3 regions of the Undibacterium sp. GW821-FHT11B02 genome follow, and region 3 is predicted to be linked to each of the others. Evidence: predicted binding sites of a transcription regulator. Region 3 holds the regulator's gene; each other region holds the start of a gene.
What was found. Region 3 encodes sigma-54, which starts transcription at its own class of promoters, with help from an activator protein. Its sites were predicted from a motif close to TGGCANGNAANCTGCTTT; they were not measured.
Positions count from the first base shown of each region.

Region 1: the regulator sigma-54 is predicted to act here: its motif matches at 2,144-2,161, upstream of AC1RVX_RS22115 (CmpA/NrtA family ABC transporter substrate-binding protein).
Region 2: the regulator sigma-54 is predicted to act here: its motif matches at 6,302-6,319, upstream of AC1RVX_RS10615 (transglutaminase family protein).

Region 1 covers NZ_JBXASD010000011.1:47,496-55,197, forward strand. Annotated here, with positions in the region: gene AC1RVX_RS22100 (cache domain-containing protein) at 1-97, shown strand, start outside; gene tsaD (tRNA (adenosine(37)-N6)-threonylcarbamoyltransferase complex transferase subunit TsaD) at 130-1,158, opposite strand; gene AC1RVX_RS22110 (ANTAR domain-containing response regulator) at 1,315-1,983, shown strand; gene AC1RVX_RS22115 (CmpA/NrtA family ABC transporter substrate-binding protein) at 2,443-3,612, shown strand; gene ntrB (nitrate ABC transporter permease) at 3,622-4,524, shown strand; gene AC1RVX_RS22125 (ABC transporter ATP-binding protein) at 4,527-5,339, shown strand; gene AC1RVX_RS22130 (putative bifunctional diguanylate cyclase/phosphodiesterase) at 6,118-7,702, shown strand, end outside.
Region 2 covers NZ_JBXASD010000004.1:383,223-390,924, forward strand. Annotated here, with positions in the region: gene AC1RVX_RS10610 (circularly permuted type 2 ATP-grasp protein) at 205-2,724, opposite strand; gene AC1RVX_RS10615 (transglutaminase family protein) at 2,768-6,262, opposite strand; gene AC1RVX_RS10620 (transglutaminase family protein) at 6,423-7,334, opposite strand; gene AC1RVX_RS10625 (substrate-binding periplasmic protein) at 7,621-7,702, opposite strand, start outside.
Region 3 covers NZ_JBXASD010000010.1:74,562-82,263, reverse strand. Annotated here, with positions in the region: gene lptC (LPS export ABC transporter periplasmic protein LptC) at 1-214, shown strand, start outside; gene lptA (lipopolysaccharide transport periplasmic protein LptA) at 242-793, shown strand; gene lptB (LPS export ABC transporter ATP-binding protein) at 794-1,546, shown strand; gene AC1RVX_RS21095 (RNA polymerase factor sigma-54) at 1,558-3,045, shown strand; gene hpf (ribosome hibernation-promoting factor, HPF/YfiA family) at 3,154-3,501, shown strand; gene AC1RVX_RS21085 (enoyl-CoA hydratase/isomerase family protein) at 4,106-5,200, shown strand; gene AC1RVX_RS21080 (ABC transporter ATP-binding protein) at 5,268-5,996, opposite strand; gene AC1RVX_RS21075 (branched-chain amino acid ABC transporter ATP-binding protein/permease) at 6,007-7,702, opposite strand, start outside.

The DNA.
Region 1 (7,702 bases), on a different contig from region 3:
TAAATTTGTTAATCCGACCAACAAGCAAATAGAACCCAAGTCCATGTATATAGAAAAATATGAGAACGTGATTGTGGGTTGTGGCATTTACAAGTAAGACCAGCCCGGACTGATGACGGGCTTTGCTCGTCAGGCTTCTGGCAGTTCCTGCAAAGGCCAGCGTGGCCGCACATTAAAACCATATTCCCGTGTTGCCAGCGCGGGATTTTTTTTGAGTCGCATGGCACCGGCAAAGGCGATCATCGCACCGTTGTCGGTACAAAATTCCAACTCCGGGTAATAGACCTGAAAGCGGCGTTTTTGTGCGGCTGCATTCAAGGATGCACGCAATTGCTGATTGGCACCGACACCTCCGGCTATCACCAGCCGCTTTAACCCGCTCTCGCGGATGGCTGTCACACACTTGGCTGTCAGCACATCCACAATGGCATCGACAAAACCACGGGCGATATTGGCTTTATCCTGCTCGCAAATATTGGCAGGATGATTTTTGACTACGGTCAGGACGGCTGTTTTCAAACCTGAAAAGCTGAAATTCAAATCTTTGGAATGCAGCATGGGACGCGGGAATTTATAAGCCGCAGGATCACCAAATTCTGCCATACGTGAAATGGCCGGACCGCCAGGGTAAGACAAGCCCAGCAATTTGGCAGACTTGTCAAAAGCTTCGCCAGCGGCATCGTCCAGTGTTTCTCCCAGCAATTGATAGCGGCCTACACCATCAACGCGCATCAATTGAGTATGGCCACCCGACACCAGCAAGGCAATGAAGGGAAATTCCGGTGGTTTGCTGGCTAGTAAGGGTGACAGCAAATGGCCTTCCAGGTGATGTACACCCAATACCGGCTTGTCCAACGCCAGGCCCAGTCCGCAGGCGACAGATGCACCTACCAGCAGGGCACCAGCCAAGCCAGGCCCCTGGGTGTAGGCAATCGCATCAATCTGCTGTTTCTCCAGTCCTGATTTGTTCAACACTTCCGTCAGCAGGGGCAGAGCACGCCGGATATGGTCGCGCGACGCCAGTTCCGGCACGACACCGCCGTATTCCTGATGCATGGCGATTTGTGAATGCAGGGCATGGGCAAGCAGCCCCTGTTCAGTATCGTAAATGGCCAGGCCAGTTTCATCGCAGGAAGATTCAACTCCAAGAACTATCATGTTAATTTCTAAATTGCGCAGAGCACAGCCTTGTCCGAACCCCAGGAGCGGGCCATTGAATGGCAGGAAATGATGCTTTTACTTAAATAATGTGGCGGATTGGTGCGAATCTTGCTAAAGAACGCATACCTAGATTATATCTGCCATGGCCTATCTATGCGCACCAAACAGAATAGTGTTAATGCGACAATGCCTGTTTCACCCAGTTTGCGTATCGTTGTGGTGAATACGGTCATACAGACCGAGGATGAGTTGCATGAAGACGCGCAGGCGCAACTGGCGCGTTCACGCGCCCTGCGCATAGGGCTGCTGCAGGCAGGCTATAACATCATCGCCGTAATCCCCGGTGATATGTATATGAGCGAGCGGATAGCACAACTACAACCAGATATGATCATCATTGATGCCGAATCAGATTCGCGTGACGTGCTTGAACATATGGTGATGGTGACTCGTGACGCCCCCCGCCCCATCGTATTGTTTACCGAAGATGGTAACCAATCGAATATGGCAGCCGCCATGGAAGCCGGTGTGTCGGCCTATGTCGTCGCCGGGCTACAATCAGACCGTATCAAGCCTGTGCTGGATGTCGCCATGGCCCGCTTCAACGCCGACCAGAAGCTGCGCAGCGAATTGTCCGATACCAAGGCCAAGCTGGTAGAACGCAAAACCATAGAACGTGCCAAGGGCTTGTTGATGGAACGGCATAATTTGTCAGAAAACGAGGCTTACCAAAAAATGCGTAAGCAAGCCATGGAAAAAAACTTGAAACTGGTCGATCTGGCGCAACGCATGTTGGATGTCGCCGATTTGCTCGGTGGGTAGACCCGTTTTCCTCGTGGTCAATGAGATGCACTGCGAATTGGAGTCCAAGTTTGTGCGTGTAATTGGTGCGCTGCGTCATTCCGGTGCGAAATGATGCCTGCAAGTTGTCAGCTTTGTTTCACTTGGATAAATTAAGGATGCACAACGCTTAAATCTGGTCTGGCACGGCAATTGCTAATGAAAGAGAAAGTGCCAACGCTGGTGCTAACAATTAAATGAGACTGACTAACGGCGGTCACCTCATTAGACAAAGGTGTCTTTCTACTGGTTTTTACCAAGTGGAATGACACCTTTTTTCGTTGCAGAAAAACTTTCTCAGGCTGGAGTGCAGACATGTCGAATCAGGAATCGAATAAAAAATCTCTCATCATTGATGTCAACAAGCGGGAAGATCATGAACCGAATTTCAAACGTCGCAATTTATTGCAAAGCGCTGCATTGGCAACGGGAGCTGGCATCATGGGTTTGAGTACAGGTGGCGTATGGGCAGCCGGTTCAGACAAGCCGGAAAAAGAAGAGGTGCATATCGGCTTTATTCCCCTGACAGATTGCGCATCCGTGGTGATGGCCTCTGTTCTTGGCTTTGACAAGAAATATGGTATCAAGATTATCCCAACCAAAGAATCATCATGGGCCAGCGTACGTGACAAGCTGGTCAATGGCGAGCTGGATGCTGCCCATGTCTTGTATGGCTTGCTGTACGGCGTCCAACTGGGTGTTGGCGGCAACAAGAAAGATATGTCTGTACTGATGACGCTGAATAATAATGGTCAGGCCATCACGCTGTCCAAAAAGCTGGCTGAAAAAGGTGCGGTAGACGGGGCTGGGCTGGCCAAGCTCATGCAGACCGACAAGCGCGAATATACTTTCGCCCAGACCTTTCCTACTGGTACCCACGCCATGTGGTTGTACTACTGGTTGGCGGCACACGGCATCAATCCCATGAAAGATGCCAAGGTCATTACCGTGCCACCACCGCAGATGGTAGCGAATATGCGCGTTGGCAATATGGATGGTTACTGTGTGGGTGAACCATGGAATCACAGGGCGATTGCCGACGGCATCGGCATCACGGCAACTACGACCCAGGATATCTGGAAAGATCATCCGGAAAAAGTATTGGGCACTACATCCGAATTTGTGCAGAAATATCCGAATACTGCACGCGCCATGGTTGCTGCGATCCTGGAAGCCGGACGCTGGATCGATGCCTCGTTGTCCAACAAGACCAAGATGGCAGAAACCATTGCTGACAAATCCTATGTGAACACGTCAGTCGATGTCATCAATCAGCGTATTTTGGGACGCTATCAAAATGGTTTGGGCAAGACCTGGGACGACCCTAACTATATGAAATTCTTTAATGACGGAGCAGTGAACTTCCCTTATCTGTCTGACGGCATGTGGTTCCTGACTCAGCATAAGCGCTGGGGTTTGCTGAAGACGGACCCTGATTATCTGGCAGTGGCTAAAGCCGTCAATCGTATCGATGTTTATAAAGATGCGGCGGCCATGGCCAAGGTGTCTGTTCCCAAAGATGTCATGCGCAGCAGCAAGTTCATGGATGGTACGGTCTGGGATGGGAAAAATCCGGCTGCCTATGCAGCTTCCTTCAAAATCAAGGCTTAAGGAGTCGCAATGAATACCTTGGTACATGGTGCAATGCAAGAGCCCGCTGTGGAAAAAACCGAATCGGCAGTCGTCGAACTCAAACCGCCAAAGGTGAAACCAGTGAAAAATTCTACTGTAAAGAAGCAGCGTTCATTCCGCCCCTTTTTTCTGAGCGTGCTTCCACCGCTATTCGGTATAGGGATGCTGATCCTGATCTGGGAAATTATCGCAGTCAAAAACAGTACTTTTCCTTCACCCTGGGTGACTTTGCAGGAAGCCATCAAGGTATTCTCTGATCCCTTTTATCAAAAGGGACCAAACGACCAGGGTATAGGCTGGAATATCTATGCGTCCCTGAAACGGGTGGCGGTGGGTTTTGGGCTGGCGGCGGCAGTGGGCATTCCTCTGGGCTTCTTGATTGGGCGCTTTAAATTCCTGTCGGGCATGTTTAATCCCATCATCAGCCTGTTGAAGCCGGTGTCACCCCTGGCCTGGTTGCCGATAGGTCTATTGGTATTCAAGTCGGCACACCCGGCGGCGATCTGGTCGATTTTTATCTGCTCAATCTGGCCCATGATCATCAATACCGCTATTGGTGTTCAGCGTGTGCCGCAAGACTATATGAACGTGGCCAGGGTACTCAATTTGTCTGAATGGAAAATCATCACCAAAATTTTGCTGCCTTCGGTATTGCCTTATATGTTGACGGGTGTACGCCTTGCGATAGGTACGGCCTGGCTGGTGATTGTGGCGGCAGAAATGCTGACAGGCGGTGTCGGTATCGGTTTCTGGGTATGGGATGAATGGAATAACCTGAATGTGCCACATATCATTATCGCCATCGTGGTGATCGGTATGGTGGGGCTGATACTTGAACAAATCCTGGTGGCGATTGCACGCGCCTTTACTTATGAAGATGTGGGAGCATGATCATGAACGAAATCGACAGCAAGTATATTGCCATCAATCAGGTAGAAATGGTCTTCAATACCCGTAAAGGTAGTTTTCACGCTTTGCGCGATATTAATCTGAACGTCGCCAAGGGTGAATTTATTACCCTCATTGGCCACTCTGGCTGCGGCAAGTCAACCTTACTGAACCTGATCGCGGGGCTAAGCAATGCTACTTCAGGCACATTGATTTGCGCCAACCGTGAAATTTCCGGCCCGTCCCCGGAACGTGGTGTGGTGTTTCAAAATCATTCCTTGCTTCCCTGGCTGACATGCTATGAAAATGTTTTCCTGGCAGTAGAGCGCGTATTTGGTGCAACCGAAAACAACACCAAATTGCAGAAACGCACCATGCAGGCATTGTCGCTGGTCGGGCTGACGCATGCAGAAAAAAAACGTCCGAATGAAATTTCTGGCGGTATGAAACAGCGTGTCGGCATTGCCCGCGCACTGGCGATAGAACCGAAAGTTTTGCTCATGGATGAACCCTTCGGTGCACTGGATGCATTGACACGTGCCCACTTGCAAGATGAACTATTGAAGATTGTTGCCAAGACCCAGTCGACCGTGGTGATGGTGACGCATGATGTGGACGAAGCTGTATTGCTGTCAGACCGCATCGTGATGCTGACGAACGGCCCGGCTGCGACTATCGGCGAAATCTTGAAAGTGGACCTGGAAAGGCCGCGTGACCGTGTTGCTCTGGCGCAAAATACCAAATATGCAGAATACAGGACAGAAGTGCTGGAATTTTTATATCACCGTCAGTCGCATCCTGTACATGATGCAGCATAATTTCTACGTATGTGATGCACTGAAATTGGCCCCAATTTAATTGGGGCGACAATACCGTATGCCAGACTTGATTTGGTATACGGTGATTGCATTATGCGTGCTGGTCACTGGAATGCCTGTGCAACCCATATCATTTCAAATACCTGTAACGAATTGACAATGGTTGTGTCCATGGCAGGCAAAGTCGAATAGCTTTCAAAAGGCGGATGCAGTAAATAATCGAAACTTTGATTGTGATTGATATTTGCTGACCTAAAATCTTTGGAAAAACTGTCTAACCAAGCAACTAGCTTCAGTGGTGCTGGTATTTGCAGGGATTACCATACTCTGTGCAGTCCCGTACATTTACCCAATCAAGGCTCATGGTTTCATTTCTTTTGTTTTGCTCGCGGAAAATATTAGACTGGTCGTCTTTGATTGAGTGTGGTTGTAATTTGATTCATATTGATTGAATTGATCAAAAAAATAAATATTTTGAAAATTAATCGTCAAATAAAAATCAATTAATGAAAACTAATTTTCATTAAAGATTTGTAAATCATCACGGTTAACGCGGAAATGATATAAATCTATGAGAGAATGCTGCTTGATTTTGGAAACATTTCTTCATCGTTTTTCCAGAGAACGTTGACAACGAATGGGTGCTCAATTCGTTCAGCAAAACAAGGCGGCGACACGGCAATCAGGCTGCACATTTTCTGACCGTTGCGCTGGCATTTATGCTGGTGGGTATTCGGTTTTCGACAATAGACTTTAGCTTCTTATTCCAATACATAACATGTTTCGCTGGCTTTTTCTTAATGAAAATGCATTAACGCCTGCTGAGCACGCCGCATGGAAATTAAGCGCACTACGTATCATTTTGATGTCCGGCTTCGTGCTGGAAGCTGCCGTGGCGATTCACAGTTCTTTGGACGCAATCGCAGTTGGTGCCTATCAAGTGTTGTGGGTCGTTGGTTTTTTCTACGTCGTGCTGGCACTGGGTTTGTATTATTCATCCCATCACTTGCGTGCTGGTGCTGCTATATTAATAGGCACGGTTTATGCGTCTGCCTTTTCCATTGTCAGCTTTGTCAATCAGTATGAAATAGCCAAATTTGGCTATATTTTCATTTACACCACGCCTATTATCGCGCGCCTGTTCTTTGGTACCAGGCTGGCTATGGGGTTGATGGTATTCAATATACTTCCTTTCCTGTTACTGTTGATGAATCGGCCTGTTTTCAGCATTTCCGGTTTTGACGTTACGCTCCCGGCCAGTAATACCTATATTCAGTCTTTATTATTTTTATTTTTTAATACCTGTGTCCCACTGGCAGTGTTTCGCGTTTTGCATGAACTGGATGTTTCTGCGAAACGCTATCGCCAGGCAAGCGATGCGCTGACGGTCAGTCATGCACAATATGAAGAAGTGTTTCAAAATGCTGGTACAGCTTTGCTGTTGACGGATGCCAGTGGTCAAATATTGCAAGCAAACCAACTCGCCAACAATTTGCTGGGGCGTCATGCTGATAAAGATGAAGAGTTGGCGCTGTTTGCCTGGTTGTCACTGGATAACAGTGTGCGCCTGAAAAGTCCGAACAGTGATGAATCTGAAAATATGCGAATGTCTGCCTATCGTACGCGTGACGGCAAATTGGTCGCGCTGGAAAATATCTCGCAGACATCGACTGATCATTATATTGTTGCTCTCAGAGATGTTTCTGGCTTGCATTCGATGCATCATGCTTTGCAATTGAGTCTGGAACGCGAAGATTACCTTAGCCGGCACGATGCCCTGACCAATTTGCCCAATCGTGACATGTTGCGCAGCCATCTGCATGACATTCTGGCGGACAATGACGACAGCAAGGTGACGGCTCTGGTTTCCTTTCGTTTGAACAGTATACGGCATGCCAACCAGCAGTTTGGTGCCCACACCGGTGATATCCTGTTACGACGTTTTGCCGAAGAATTGTCACGCGCATTGCCCAAAAACTGTTTTTGCGCACGTCTGCGCAGCATTGTTTTTTCGTTTGTGGTGGAACACTCACGCACACCGGGCGAGATCATCAAGCTGGTAGAAAAAGTTCGCAACAACTTGCCCAAAGAACTGGAAATTAACGGTGAAAATCTGCTGGTGCAGTTTTCAGCAGGCATTGCTCTGGTGCGACCAGATGACAAACTTCCGGATGATTTGATACGCCGCAGTGAAGTTGCGCTGGATACAGCACGCCGTTCCAGTGATCAGAGCGTAACCCTGTTTGATGAAGAGGATGCGCAGCAAATACGGCGTAGTGTCGAAATTGAAGTCGGCATCGTCAATGGCCTGAAACAAAATGAATTCCGCCTCGTCTATCAGCCTAAGGTAGCGCAAGATGGCA
Region 2 (7,702 bases), on a different contig from region 3:
GGGAAAGCTTCTGTGCGCTTTCATACAGAAGGTTTACTACAAAAATCGGGTTTAAAGAGCCTGTCAACATATCTGTGTAAATTCTTCCAGTCATAAGCTCATCTAAAGGCTGTGCATTAATTTATAAGTGGTCGCGCCACGGACGCATTCCGTGTCCGGCATCAGGTGAGTACGGTTACCCGGCATTGGGGGAAAGAGGTGTTGCTAGCTGCCCTCTCCCGCCGGTTTTCCTGTATGGCTGAAGAATTGTACGCCTATCTGTTCCGACAAGGTTTCGCTGGCCTGGATCAGGCGTTGTAGCAGATCGCGCAGGTAGAGACTGCCGCCGACCAAGTCAGCCTCTGGTGTCAGCGCCTGCAATTCGTCTGCCAGCGCTGCCAGTTGTTCGGTGCCAGACGGGCCGCGACCAGGTGCCATTTGCTGCAAGGTCTTGAGGATACCGTCGACCTGGAACACAATGGAGCGGGTATTACTTTCATCCAGCAGCAGCAAGTCTAGCAGGGGCAACCATTCTGGCCGCGCCTGATAGCGCGCACGGTAGGTGATGATGCTATCAGACAACAGCAGCATCCACTCCAAGTCGCCACCATCCATGGCCAGCCCACGCCGCAATATCTGGCACTGGAATTGCAGCCGTTCCAGCCGCCGCCCCAGTGACAGGAAGCGCCAGCCAAGGTCTCGACTCATGCCGTCCAGCGCGTAGCCGGACATTAACATGGCGGTCTCGGTGGCGTCGTCCAGCCTTCGCATTGCTTCGGCCTGGGATGGTTGTTCTTCGACGGCACTGTCCTGCCGCATCTTGCTGATCGCACGCCAGTTATCGAGCGAAATACGCTCGCGCAACTGGCTGGCGCAGCGGTACAGTTGCTGTTGTTGTTGCACCAGCCCTGGCACGTCCGGCGACACCACGGCCCGCAGCAGTGCCGATTCGATTTCAGCATCGGTCAACACTGCGGTTGGTAGCTCTGGTGCACCCGTGGCATCAGTTGGTTCAGGCGGTTCGATCAACGAGTACCAGTGGCACAGGCTGGTCATGGCTGCCCATTCGGCACCGCGATCATCGGGACGTACCTGGAACAGGAAGTTGAGCGTGACGCGCAGCACCCTGGCAATGTTGTCGCAACGTTCTGCGTTGCGGCCAAACCAGTGAAGGTTTTCTGCCACCCGGCTTGACAGGTGAGTGTCATCACGTACCGGCTCGCGCCGCTCGGCGCTACCACGCTCATGATGTGGCAGGTCTTGCTGGGCCTTGGCCTGGACCCAGGTATCTTTGCTGCCGCCACCTTGCTGCATTGTGATCACACGCGCATCTGGCCCGGTGGCCACGCGGGTCAGCCCACCCGGCATCACGACATAGCCCTTGGGCGTGGCGCAGGCGTATACACGCAGGCCAGTGGCGCAGGGATACAATCCGGCGCGGGGTGTCTCTTTCCAAACCGGTGCCTGTGACAGGCGGACCAGTTCTTGGGCCACATAATTGCCGGGGTTGGCGCGCAGTTGCCCAATCAGTGAAGCACGCGCCTCACCGCGCTGGTCAGCACCGAATACCGGCCCCTGACGCAGTTGCGGAAACGCTGGCTTGATCACGAGGCTGTCGAGGCGGCTGACTACTGTATCCAGCGCGGCTGCTTCGCCGCACCACCAGGTCGCCACCGACGGCATCTTGAGCGGTTCGCTCAACAAGCGCTGGCACAGTGACGGCAAGAAGCCCAGCAAGGCACCTGATTCTAATAAACTCGATCCCAGACTATTGGTCACCAGCACCGTGCCGCGCCGGACGGCGTCGGTCAGGCCGGCCACACCCAGCGCGGAATCAGCGCGCAGTTCCAGCGGATCGCAGAAATCATCGTCAACCCGGCGCACAATGACGTGCACGCGCTGCATGCCGGAAAGGGTCTTGAGCCAGACCATGCCGTTACGCACCGTGAGGTCGCCGCCTTCCACCAGCGGCAGGCCAAGGTAGCGTGCCAGATAGGTATGTTCGTAATAGGTTTCGTTATGCGGGCCTGGGGTCAGCAGCACCATTAGTGGCGGCTCGCCCGCACGCAGTCCGGCACCGGCGCTGCGCCGCCCCCAGTGTGCCAGGCTGTCGCGCATGGTGTCGAAAAAACCTTCCAGCTTGCGCACCTTGAGGTCACGCAGCAGGTCGGGGAAGATGCGACCAACGACGGCGCGGTTTTCCAGCGCATAACCAGCGCCGGACGGTGCCTGGGTGCGGTCGCCCACTACCCACCAGCGGCCATCGGGCGCGCGCGCCAGGTCCAGCGCATAGAAATGCAAGGCGATATCGCCCTGATGGCGTATGCCCTGACAAGGCCGCAAGAAGCCAGCATGGCCGTGCACCAGTGCCGGTGGCAGCAGGCCCTCGGCCAGCAGACGCTGCTCGCCGTAGACATCGAGCAGGATGCGATTGAGCAAGGTGGCGCGCTGTATCACTGCTGCCTCCACCTGCGCCCACTCTTCATATGGCAGGATCAACGGCAGGACGTTCAGGTCCCATGGCCGCTGCATGCCTTTGGCATCGGCGTAGACGTTGTAGGTGACACCGTTCTCACGCACCTGGCGTTGCACTACCTCGATACGCTGACGCATGATGCCTGGCGGCTCACCGGCCAGGCTATCGAGCATGGCGCGCCAGTGCCCACGTGGCCGCATGCTTGCTTCCATCATTTCATCGTAACTGCCGGGTGTACCCGGATAACCCGCCAGTAGTGTGTAGTCCATGCGTCTCCTGTTCTGCTTTTTTTTCTGCTTTTTTATTTTGCTTTTAGCCCGGCTGCCAGCGCAAATCCAGCGTCATTGGGAAGCTGGGATTGGGCGCTTCGCGCAGCACGGTCATCGGCCCTGGTGTGTGTCCATAGGCCCAGAACCGGGCGAAGCGGCGGGCCTCGGCGGCGTTGGCGTTGACTGGCGAACCATTCTCGGCACGGCCACCCGGATGGCTGACATGATAGGTGCAACCACCCACTGCGCGCCCGCTCCAGCTATCAACCAGGTCGAAAGTCAGCGGTGCTTGTACCTTGATGCTAGGATGCAGCGCCGACCATGGACTCCAGGCGCGGAAGCGCACACCGGCTACGTATTCTCCTGGCACGCCGGTCGGATGCAGCGGCAGCATGCGGCCATTGCAGGCGACCACGTGGCGCCCGTCCGTCAGGCCACGCACCAGCAATTGCATGCGTTCGACCGACGAATCGACATAGCGTGCGGTGCCTCCAGCGCTCATTTCCTCGCCCAGCACATGCCATGGTTCGATCGCTTGGCGCAGCTCCAGTTCGACGCCCTGGTAGACCACCGTGCCGTAGCGCGGGAAGCGGAATTCGATGAAGGGGTCAAACCAGTGATCTTCAAAGGCGTAGCCCGACTCACGCAGGTCGCGTGCAACATCGCGGATGTCCTGCGCCACCACATGTGGCAACATCCAGCGGTCGTGCAGTGCCGTGCCCCAATGTACCAGTTTGGCCTGGTAAGGCTGACGCCAGAAGCGCGCCACCAGCGCCCGCAGCAACAGCATTTGCAGCAGGCTCATACGTTCGTGCGGTGGCATTTCGAAGGCACGGAATTCGACCAGGCCAAGACGGCCAGTTGGCCCATCTGGCGAATACAGCTTGTCGATAGAGAATTCGGCGCGGTGGGTGTTGCCAGTCAGGTCAACCAGCAAGTTGCGCAACAGCCGGTCAACCATCCACGGCTTATCGCCAGGATGCAGCGTGGGCAGCAACTGGTCCATCTGCTGGAAGGCAATCGCCAGCTCGTACAGATTGTCGTCGCGCGCTTCGTCCACCCGCGGTGCCTGGCTGGTAGGACCGATGAAGGTGCCCGAGAACAGGTAGGATAGCGATGGATGGTTTTGCCAGTAGGTGATCAGGCTCTTCAACAAATCGGGGCGTCGCAGCAGCGGGCTATCCTCAGCGGTAGCACCGCCCAGTGTCGCATGGTTGCCGCCACCCGTGCCGGTATGGCGACCATCGACCATGAATTTTTCTGTGCCTAACCGACACAGGCGCGCCTCTTCATACAAGGTGGACATGTTGTAGACCAGCTCTTTCCAGCTGGCCGCCGGATGGATATTCACCTCGATCACGCCGGGGTCGGGCGTGACGCTCAGCAACTTGATGCGCGGGTCGCGTGGCGGCGGATAGCCTTCGATCCATAGCTTCACCTTCAGCAGCGCGGCAGTGCTTTCAACCGCTGCTACCAGCGCCAGATAGTCTTCGACCCGGGTTAGCGGTGGCATGAACACGTGCAAACGGCCAGCGCGCACTTGCACGCACAGCGCAGTATGGATCACGTCGCGTGGTGCCAGTTTGGACGCTGCACCGGCTGGCTGACCGGCCTTGACTTGTTGATCAACCTTAACTTGTTGATCGGCCTTGAGTTGTTGATCGGCCTTGAGTTGTTGATCGGCCTTGAGTTGTTGATCAGTCTTGACTTGCTGACCTGCCTTGACTTGTTGATCGGACTTAACTTGCTGACTGGCCTTAACTTGCTGACCAGCCTTGGCAGCGGCCACGTTCAGTCCGGGCTGCTTGTCGTAAAGCGGCGGTGCCAGTGCATCACGTGGCGCGAAAGGATCGCGATCGAACACCGGCTCTTCGTCTTCCGGCATCACCCACGGCAGCGCATTCAGTGGCAGGCGCAAGCCCATAGGCGAATCGCCGTCCAGTAGATACAGATGCTCGCGCTTGAGCGGCCAGCGCGAAGTGCGCCACAGGGTGCCGATGGCGAGCGACTGGTCGGTTGGTTCCGGTTTGAGCGGCAGTACGTAGCCGACCACCTCTCCCAAACCTGTCTGCAACAGGCGCGCCAGGCGGCGTCGTTCATCGGACTGGGCCAGGTCAACACTCAGCGGATCAAGATTGACTGGCAGTTCCTGTTCACGCCGGGCCTGCTGCAGTACATCTTCATAGGCCGGCAGGTGGCTGTCGGCGGGCAGGCGCAACGCGCGTGCCAGTGCTGCGGCGAAGCGTTCGGCCTCCTTCGGGCCGTAGCCATCGTTGACCTCTTCGTCAGAGAACAGGCTGACATCCAGCCACATCGGCTGGCCATCCACGCGCCAATAGATATTCAGCGCCCAGCGCGGCAGCGGCTCGCCCGGATACCATTTACCCTGGCCATAGTGCAACATGCCGCCGGGTGCGAAATGGTTTTTCAGACGGTGCATCAGCTTGCCCGCCAGGCGGCGTTTGTCGTCGCCGTGAGCCTCGGTGTTCCACTGTGCCCCATCCATATCATCGATCGAGACAAAGGTCGGTTCGCCACCCTGCGTGAGGCGCACGTCCTGACGCCGCAAGTCGGCATCGACCTGCTCGCCCAAGTGGTCGATCCGTTGCCAGTCCGCGTCTGAGTATGGCTTGGTCACGCGCGGGTCTTCATGGATGCGGGTGATCGTCATCTCATGCTCGAACGTCACATCGGTCTCGTCGGTATAGCCCGTGACCGGTGCCGCCGATGACGGCAAGGCGGTACACGCCAGGGGAATGTGGCCTTCGCTGGCCAGCATGCCAGAAGTCGGGTCGAGGCCGATCCAGCCAGCACCCGGCACATACACTTCGGCCCATGCGTGCAAGTCAGTGAAGTCGACGGTGGTGCCGCTGGGGCCATCCAGCGCTTCTTGATCGGCCCGCAACTGGATCAGGTAGCCTGACACGAAACGGGCCGCCAGGCCTACGTCACGCAGTATCTGCACCAGCAGCCAGCCGCTGTCGCGGCAGGAGCCGGCACGTAGTCCCAGGGTTTGCTCAGGAGTCTGCACCCCCGGTTCCATGCGCAACTGATATGAAATGTCAGTCTGCAGGCGCTGGTTGATGGCGACCAGAAAATCGTTGGTCCCCATGCCGTCCTTGAGCAGCTCGCTGCGCATCCGGCTCACCCATTCCTGACGCATTGCGCCGGGTTCTTCGTTCTGCAGATAAGGCCCCAGTTCGGCCTTGAGCTGGGCCGGATACTCGAACGGGAAGGTCTCGGCATATTTCTCGACAAAGAAATCGAAGGGGTTGATGACCGTCATGTCGGCCACGAGATCGACCGTGAATTCCAGCCGGTCAGTCTTCTCGGGAAACACGAAGCGACCGATATAGTTGCCATAAGGGTCTTGCTGCCAGTTGATGAAATGCTGCTCTGGCGTCACTGTCAGTGAATACGACAGGATAGGGGTACGGGCATGTGGCGCCGGACGCAGGCGCACTTCATGGGGTGACAATGCGACCAGGCGATCATAACGGTAGCTGGTTTTGTGGTGCAGCGCGACTCGGATTGCCATGCGGAGACCTTTGTGTGAGTGAGGGGCGACCCAGTTAATCTAGCAGGATCTATGCCATTGGTGCAAGGAAATACTCTGCTGCCAGCGGTGTGTGTTGCGCCCGGCTTCGCCCGGCACACCCCATGCTGGTGCAATGCGCACCGACATCGCCCGCAACGGATCAGGACAAGGGGGTGACCGTCACGTTGACCTGCAGCTCGTGGGCGCCACCACCCAGCACCACACCCCGCATCGGGGTGACATCGCTGAAATCACGTCCCCAGCCCAGTGTCAGATGTTCGCGCTGCACCAGGCAACGGTTGGTCGGGTCGAAATCGACCCAGCCCAGTACCGGGCAAAATACCGCAACCCAGGCGTGTGAGGCATCCGCCCCGACCAGCCGTGGCTGCCCTGCCGGGGGATGGGTCTGGATATAGCCGCTGACATACCGGGCTGGCAGGCCCAGGCTGCGCATGCCGCCTATCATCAGTTGGGCAAAGTCCTGGCACACGCCACGCCGGCCAGCCAGCACCTGTTCGAGCGGGGTGGCGATGTCGGTTGCGTTGCTGTCAAATTCGAAATCGTCAAAGATGCGACTGGTCAGATCCAGCGTAGCGTCCAGCAAGGGCCGGCCAGGGGTGAAACTGGTCCGTGCATAGCGCTCTACTGCCGCATTCCAGCGCACATGTGGCGACTCGTACAAATAGCTGCAGGCGTCGAGTATGACTGGCTGGCGCGACTGTTGCACAGTGTCGCGCACTGTTTCCCACCGCGGCGAAACGGCAATACGCTCAATGCCGGGACGGGCTGCCAGCGCAACGGTCGACTCGGCCCGCACACGCAGCACCTTGTGTGGCGTGGTTACGGTAAAGCGGCGGGTGGCATTGCCGAAAAAATCGACCCCATCGGCACCTTCGTCCGCATCGGGATCGACCAACAAGTGGTGCGATTCGGTCTGCTGTACGGCAAAACAACGCGGTGCCATGTGCAGCAACTGCTGCGACAGTGTCACCAGGCTCTGGTAAGTGTAGCGGGTTTCATGTACCACGCTGTAGCGCAACAGGGGCATGGTGCGGGCCACGGTTGAATTCATGGCGAATTGAGTAAGAAGCAAAAGACGTAATGTAGCATGGTTGCTTGCACACATCACCTGCAAGTTCAATTGAGGGAGATGGATATACCACCGCCCCCAGGCCATAAATTCGATCTGGATCACTGATTTTGTATGCAAGGCTCAGTAACATGCGTCCATGCGGCCCGTCTGTATCTCCCATCCTGGCAGTTTGAACTGAACGCCGAACGTAACAACCATACAACAATGGGCATGCAACTACGATTTGCGGTTCAGTCCAAATTTTTCCCGCTTCACTGTGCCATTCTTAAGCTTTACCGTAGGTTTTCTTGTTAGTCGCAATGTAGGCATTCAACTGCTCAAGCAATCCTGCACTGGCCTTGCGCGTG
Region 3 (7,702 bases):
ACAATTCATGCGTCTGGAGACCAGTTATTTGTTGCTGCTACCTGACGATGACATTGTCAAAACCGACAAACCCATTATTGTAAAAACGGGAAAAGTGGACACCACCGCAGTCGGCATGGTGGCCAACAATTCCACCCAGCATCTGGCCCTGTTAAGCAAGGTGCACATACATTTAAAGAAGCGTGACCCTGAGCCCCCTACACCATCCAAATAGAGAAAGCGATATTTGCCAATGAAACAGATGAAATTGACACGCTCCCTTACCCAGTGTCTGGGGCTGGCCGGCTTTGTTTTTATCCATACACCAGCAAGCGCAGAAAAAGCTGACAGCTTCAAGGAAACCACGATAGAAGCCGGCTATTCTGAAAGCGATGGAAAAAACAGCGTACGTATCTTATCCAAAGGTGTGCAACTGATACGCGGTACGCTAATAGTGAACTCTGAAAAAGCCGTCGTCACCGAAGCACCAAATGGTGACCAGTTTGTGGTACTGACTGGTGGTGTCGGCAAAAAAGTCAGCTTCCGGCAAAAACGCGATGGCGGCCCCGATCTGTGGGTAGAAGGCGAAGCCGACCGTGCTGAATACAATCAGACAACAGAGATCGTCAAATTCATCTCCAAAGCCAAAGTGCGCTACCTGGAGGGCAAAAAGGTCACTCAGGAACAGGAAGGCGAATACTTGTCCTACGACAGTAAAAATGATATTGCCATCGGTACCAATTCAACCACTGGTCAGCATGTAGACGGTGCTGGCCGCGTCAAAATCACCTTGCAACCCAAACAGACCAATTAAATGAGTGCCAAGCCTAGTACCTTGCTCGTCAAGGGATTGCAAAAACGCTATGGCGCGCGCCAGGTGGTGCGCGATGTATCGCTGGAAGTGAAAAGTGGTGAAGTGGTTGGCTTGCTTGGCCCGAACGGTGCCGGTAAAACCACCTCTTTCTACATGATTGTTGGCCTGGTGCCATCCGACGCCGGCGATATCACTATCGATGATGTCAATGTCTCGCAACTGCCTATACACCAAAGGGCCGTGCTTGGTTTATCGTACCTGCCTCAGGAAGCTTCCGTTTTTCGCAAACTGACGGTAGAAGACAATATCCGTGCTGTGCTGGAATTACAAAAAGATGCCAACGGAAAATTTCTTTCCGAAGATGCCATCACCAACAGGCTCGACGCCCTGTTGGCCGATTTACAAATTGAAAAGATCAGGGAAAACCAGGCGCTGTCGCTGTCAGGTGGCGAACGCCGACGTGTAGAAATTGCCCGTGCACTGGCTACCAATCCGCGTTTTGTCTTGCTGGACGAGCCCTTTGCCGGCGTTGACCCGATTGCCGTAATCGAAATCCAGCGTATTGTGCGTTTTCTCAAGGAACGTGGCATCGGCGTGTTGATTACCGACCATAACGTACGTGAAACCCTGGGCATCTGTGATCATGCCTACATCATCAATCAGGGGGCAGTACTGGCCAGCGGCAAGCCGGATGACATCATACAAAATGAATCCGTGCGTCGCGTCTATCTGGGGGAACATTTCCGGATGTGACGGGAATCATCATGAAACAAAGCCTGCAACTACGTACTTCCCAGCATCTGGCATTGACGCCTCAATTGCAGCAATCGATACGATTGCTGCAATTGTCCACATTGGAATTGCACCAGGAACTGGAAACCCTGCTCATAGAAAATCCCATGCTGGAGCGTGTGGATGACCCGCTGGACCATGCCGTACGGCTGTTGGCCGACGGTGCCATCAATACCAGCAGCACAGCGGCTGATGCCGGCATGGAAGCACCCGCCGTACGAGATGAAAGCAGTAGCACTGCCGAGCCGCAAGGTGAAACGGACACCGCCATCAGCAACGAGGCAACCAGCGCCAGTGAAGATGACTGGAGTTTTGATGATGTGCATCACGGCAGCAAGAGCAGTGACGATGAAGATGGTCGCCCGCAACTAGGTGCCGCCCACATCACGCTGCGAGAACATCTGCAAGAACAAATGCGCTTGAACCTGCGCGAACCCCGTGACCGCGCCCTGGTCGAGCTGATGATTGACGCCATCGACAACAATGGCTACCTGACGGAAACCCTGGAAGAAATCCATGCTAGCCTGCCACTGGAATTATGTGTCGAACCAGAAGAGCTGGCGTTTGCCTTAAACATGCTACAAAGCTTTGACCCGGCAGGTGTGGGCGCTCGCACACCTTCAGAATGCCTGGCCCTGCAAATCAAGCGTTTGCCAAAAGTTGCTTTCGTGACACGCAGGCTGGCGTTGCAAATTGTTGAAACGCAACTGACCTTATTTGCACAAAGAGATTTCACCAAACTCAAGAAAATTCTTGACTGTGATGACGAAGATTTGCGCGACGCACAAACTGTCATCAGGCTATGCAAACCCCGCCCTGGCATCGACTTTGCGGTCGATGAATCTGATTATGTTGTGCCGGATGTTATCGTCAAGAAATCAGGTAATGGCTGGCAAGTCATGCTGAATCAGGATGTTATGCCCAAATTGCGTGTCAGCAGCATGTATGCCAACATCATGAAGCAAAATCGTGGTGAAGGTGGGTTGGGCTCACAGCTGCAGGAAGCGCGCTGGCTCATCAAGAATATGCGGCAACGTTTCGACACCATTTTGCGCGTTGCACAAGCGATAGTTGAAAGACAACGCAATTTTTTCACGCACGGTGCTGTTGCCATGCGCCCCCTTGTTTTGCGCGAAATTGCTGATACACTAGGATTACACGAGAGCACTATCTCACGTGTAACAACTCAAAAATACATGCTGACCCCTCACGGCATGTTTGAGTTGAAATACTTTTTCGGCAGCCATGTCGCGACGGAAACAGGGGGAGAAGCATCTTCCACCGCGATACGCGCACTCATCAAGCAGTTGATAGGAGCAGAAGACCAGAAAAGCCCACTCTCTGATAGCAAAATTGCAGACATGCTGGGTGAACAGGGCATGGTAATTGCCCGACGGACAGTTGCCAAATACCGTGAAGCCCTCAAAATCCCCCCAGTGAGTTTGCGTAAATCTTTGTAAGCAGTCCTTGTAATCACGGTTTGAATTGCTATATATGATTTAGCTCAAGGCAATAAGACAGCAATGAGCTTATCGTTACAGCAAGCAACATCACTATAGGAGCACAGTATGAATCTCACCATCAGTGGACATCACGTCGAAGTAACTCCTGCAATTCGTGAATATGTACATACCAAACTAGAACGTATCAGGCGACATTTCGACCAGGTCATTGATATCGCCGTCATCCTGACGGTGGACAAGCTCCGGGAAAAGGAAAAACGACACAAAGCCGACATTAATTTGCATATCAGTGGCAAAGATATTCATGTTGAAAGTCTGGCTCATGATCTGTATGCAGCGATTGATACGCTGGTAGACAAACTGGATCGTCAGGTCATCAAGCACAAAGACAAGATTCAGAACCATCAGCACGACGCCATCAAGCACATACCTGATCCGGCATCGGCTTCATAAGACTTACCACCCCTGCCTTCGGGTTGCGGGTATCCAAAACAAGGACGCGAAAAGCGTCCTTTTTTGTTGGGTGCAGGGTTTGAAATAAATCATATATTTAATTCACTAAATTGATTGCTCTCTGACAAGCTGTGCACATATTACTGTAACTCATAGGTGGTCAGGAATATGGCGGGCGCTCCAAAGTCATTTGTTACCTCCCATACTTTGATGAAAACGATTGCTCTTTGTAGATACAAGCCGGGTCTCGGCCCGGCGGCCGAGATACTTTCTTTTGCTTCGCCAAAAGCAAGTATCCAAAGAAAAGGCGACCGCAGACTTGCCCTTCGGGTGCTTACGCTATGCTTCAGCACAATTTGTGCATCCCAAAAAATGGGAAAGCTTCGAAACTCGCCTTCGGCTCAAACACGAAGCTTTCTGATCCATTTTCTGTGAAGCACAAATTGCTACGTCCCAAGCGGTTTAAAGTCAAAAAACAACCCCAAAATCAAAACCACGACCAAGCGTTCGTCACACGATTTCCATATATGATCATGCGCTCCGTGACGCGCATCTCTGACAAAGCTAAAATAACAGCTTCATCCTCTCCCTATAGTCAATCACCATGAGCGAATTTGTCCTCACTTCTGTCAAGAATAACATCGGCTACATCACCTTGGACCGGCCAAAAGCCTTGAACTCATTGTCACTGGAGATGGTGCGTGCGCTCACCACGAGCTTACTGGCCTGGCAAGAAGATAGCAATGTGCGTGCAGTGCTTATCCATGGCAGTAGCGAAAAAGCCTTCTGTGCCGGCGGCGACATCCGTTTCTTTTATGACGTGGGTACTGCAACACCCAAAGGTGATTCGGCCTTACTGGAAGATTTTTTCACTGAAGAATATGCACTAAATCATTTAATCCATTTCTATCCCAAACCTTATATCGCGCTGATGAATGGCGTGGTCATGGGTGGTGGCATGGGTATCGCCCAGGCAGGCAGTGACAGCCGCCTGCGCATCGTTACAGAACGTACCAAGATGGCGATGCCGGAAGTGAATATTGGTCTGTTCCCGGATGTTGGCGGCGGTTACTTCCTGTCACGTGCACCAGGGCAGATAGGTACTTACATGGGTTTGACAGGTGAAATCATCAATGCCGCAGATGCACTATATGCTGGGCTGGCCGACGTATTTATACCTACCTCAGAAATACCTGCATTGATGCAACTTCTGGAACAAAGTACCGCCTCCGATTTGCAAACGGCAATCCGCGAATTTGCTGCCCCGTATGCCAGCCAGGCAGCGCCAGACCAAAGCAGATTAGCAGCAAACAGATCAAGTATTGATACTCTGTTCAGCGGAAACAGTGCTATCGAGATCAGCAAACACTTGCAGCAAGACACATCTGAATTTGCACAGCAGGCGTTTGCCATCATGCAAAAACGCTCTCCACTTTTGATGTCCGTCACACTGGAACAACTGCGACGCAGCGCCAGCATGACCGTATCCGATTGCCTGCGCATGGAAAGAAACATAGTGCGCCATTGCTTTAAACACGGCGAAGTGCTGGAAGGAGTACGTGCCTTGGTGGTGGACAAAGACAACACACCGCGCTGGTCACCCGCTACGCTTGCGGAAGTGACGGCAGAACAAGTGTCAGGATTTTTTTCAGAAGTATGGCCAACGCACGCACATCCTTTGCGTTACTTGAATGGCTAAACAGAACAAATTTGATTGAATGAAAAAGGGAAGCATTGCTTCCCTTTTTTATCTGAGTTCGATCACATCAATGATGCGCACCGCCACCCAAATACGCTGCTTTCACAGCCGGATCATTTTGCAGATTGGCCGCCGGTCCATGCACTGATATGCGACCGTTTTCCAGTACATAACCATAATCTGCCACGGCTAGGGCTGCAGCAGCAAATTGTTCAACCAGCAGCATGGTAATGCCCTGCTCTTTCAATCGTACAATAATGCGGAAAACTTCATCCACCAATATCGGTGCCAAGCCCATGGATGGCTCATCCAGCAAGACCACGTCAGGATTGAGCATCACCGCTCTGGCCATGGCCAGCATCTGTTGTTCACCACCGGACAATGTACCGGCCAACTGATTGCGGCGTTCTTTCAGACGTGGAAATAATTCCAAGGCTTTTTGCAGGTCAGTTTCTATATCGCCGCGTGGGCGACTTCTGGTAAAACGTGGAAAGGCACCCAGCAACAAATTGTCCGTCACCGACATGGTAGCGAATACACGCCGACCTTCTGGTGAATGCGCCAATCCGGCGCGGGCAATCTTGTGAGAGTCCATCCCGGTCACATCTTTACCTGCCAGCATGACTGAACCTTCTTTCGGTTTCAGCATGCCAGAAATAGCGCGCATGGTCGTGGTTTTTCCGGCGCCATTTGATCCTATCAGGGTCACCACTTTTCCCTTTGGTACTTCAAGAGAAATACCGTGCAAGACTTCCACCTTGCCATATGCTGCATGTAAATTTGAAATATTCAACATGATGTTCTCCTTATGCAGCGACAATGTCGGCTGTATCTGCAATACTGCCACCAAGATAAGCCTCTATCACTTTGGGGTCAGTCTGCACCGCAGCCGGTTTGCCTTCGGCGATTTTTTGCCCGAAATCCAGCACCGTCACGATGTCGCAGATGGACATGACCACATCCATATGATGTTCAATCAGGATGATGGTAATACCGTGCTCACGTATCTTGTGAATGATGGCGATCAATTCCTTGATATCCGGTGCGGTCAAACCAGCAGCAGGTTCATCCAGCAACAGTAATTGCGGATTAAGGCCAAGCGCACGCCCTATTTCCAGCAGGCGTTGTTTACCATAAGGCAGATTGCGTGCCTCTTCATTTGCCAGATCAGCCAGGCCGACAAAATGCAGCAGGCTGGCAGCTCTTTCGCGCGCCTGACGTTCTTCCCGCATGTAACGAGGCGTGTGCAGCATGACATCCAGCACATTGCTGCGGAAGGTATTGTGCAAGCCTACCAAAATGTTTTCAGTCGCCGTCATCTCACCAAACAATTGCACGTTCTGGAAAGTGCGGGCAACACCACCAAGGGCGATGGCAGATGGCGTATTGCCGGAAATGACGTGACCACCAAATTCAACCACACCATCAGTAGGTTGGTAGATGCCGGTCAGCACATTCATCATGGTGCTCTTGCCAGAGCCGTTAGGCCCGATCAAACCATGCACTGTGCCTTTGGTAATTTGCAAGTCCACCTGGTTCAGTGCCTTCAGGCCACCAAACTGCATCAGCACTTTTCTGGCAGTCAGCAAGACACCCACTCTGGTTTCACTGGCCTTCATGATGGCAGCGTCATTGCTGACATTTGCATGACTCGCATCCAGATGTACATGACCAGGACCATTGCCGAGCAGACTGTTCACAAAACCTACGATACCGTCCTGCAGGTAATACACGACAAACAAAGTCATCAAACCAAAGATGGTCAGACGCCAGTCAGTAATGTTTTCCAGCTTGTAAGAAAACAAGGCCATGGCCACTGTTGCACCTACCGGCACCAGCATTTCCCTTACTGTCTTGCGTTGTTTGACAATCGCGGCACCACCGGCAAGAACAGCAACAACGGCAGCGACACTGGCGATTTTGCGGAACAGTTCTATATCCGCCAGCAACGATGGCAGCATGACCACGATCAGGGCACCCAGCAATGCGCCACTGCGGGTTTTGCGCCCGCCCATGATTACAGCAAGCAGGAACATGAGAGTCAGTTCAAAGTTGTAGGTATTCGGAGAAATATATTCTTCTGAATACGCATACAAACTACCCGCCAAACCAGCCAGAGCGGCGCTGATAACGAAGGCAATCACTTTGTAACGATATACCGACACACCCATACAGTCTGAAGCTATCGGACTGTCACGCAGGGCCTGAAAAGCACGCCCCAGATGCGAACGCAAAATACGATGGACTACAATCAGCGCCAGCACCATCATCACCGCGACAACATAGTAATAGTCTACCTCGCTGAGCTTATAGCCCAACACGACAGGCTTGGTCAGCTTGATCCCCATAGGACCTTCGGTCAGAAAGGTCATTTCATTGATCAGGATCGTGATGATGGTCCCAAACGCCAGCGTCACCATGGCCAGATAAGGCCCGGTCACACGCAACGCAGGCAGGGCCAGCAAGGCACCAAATACCGCCGTCACGCCGATACTGCAAGGC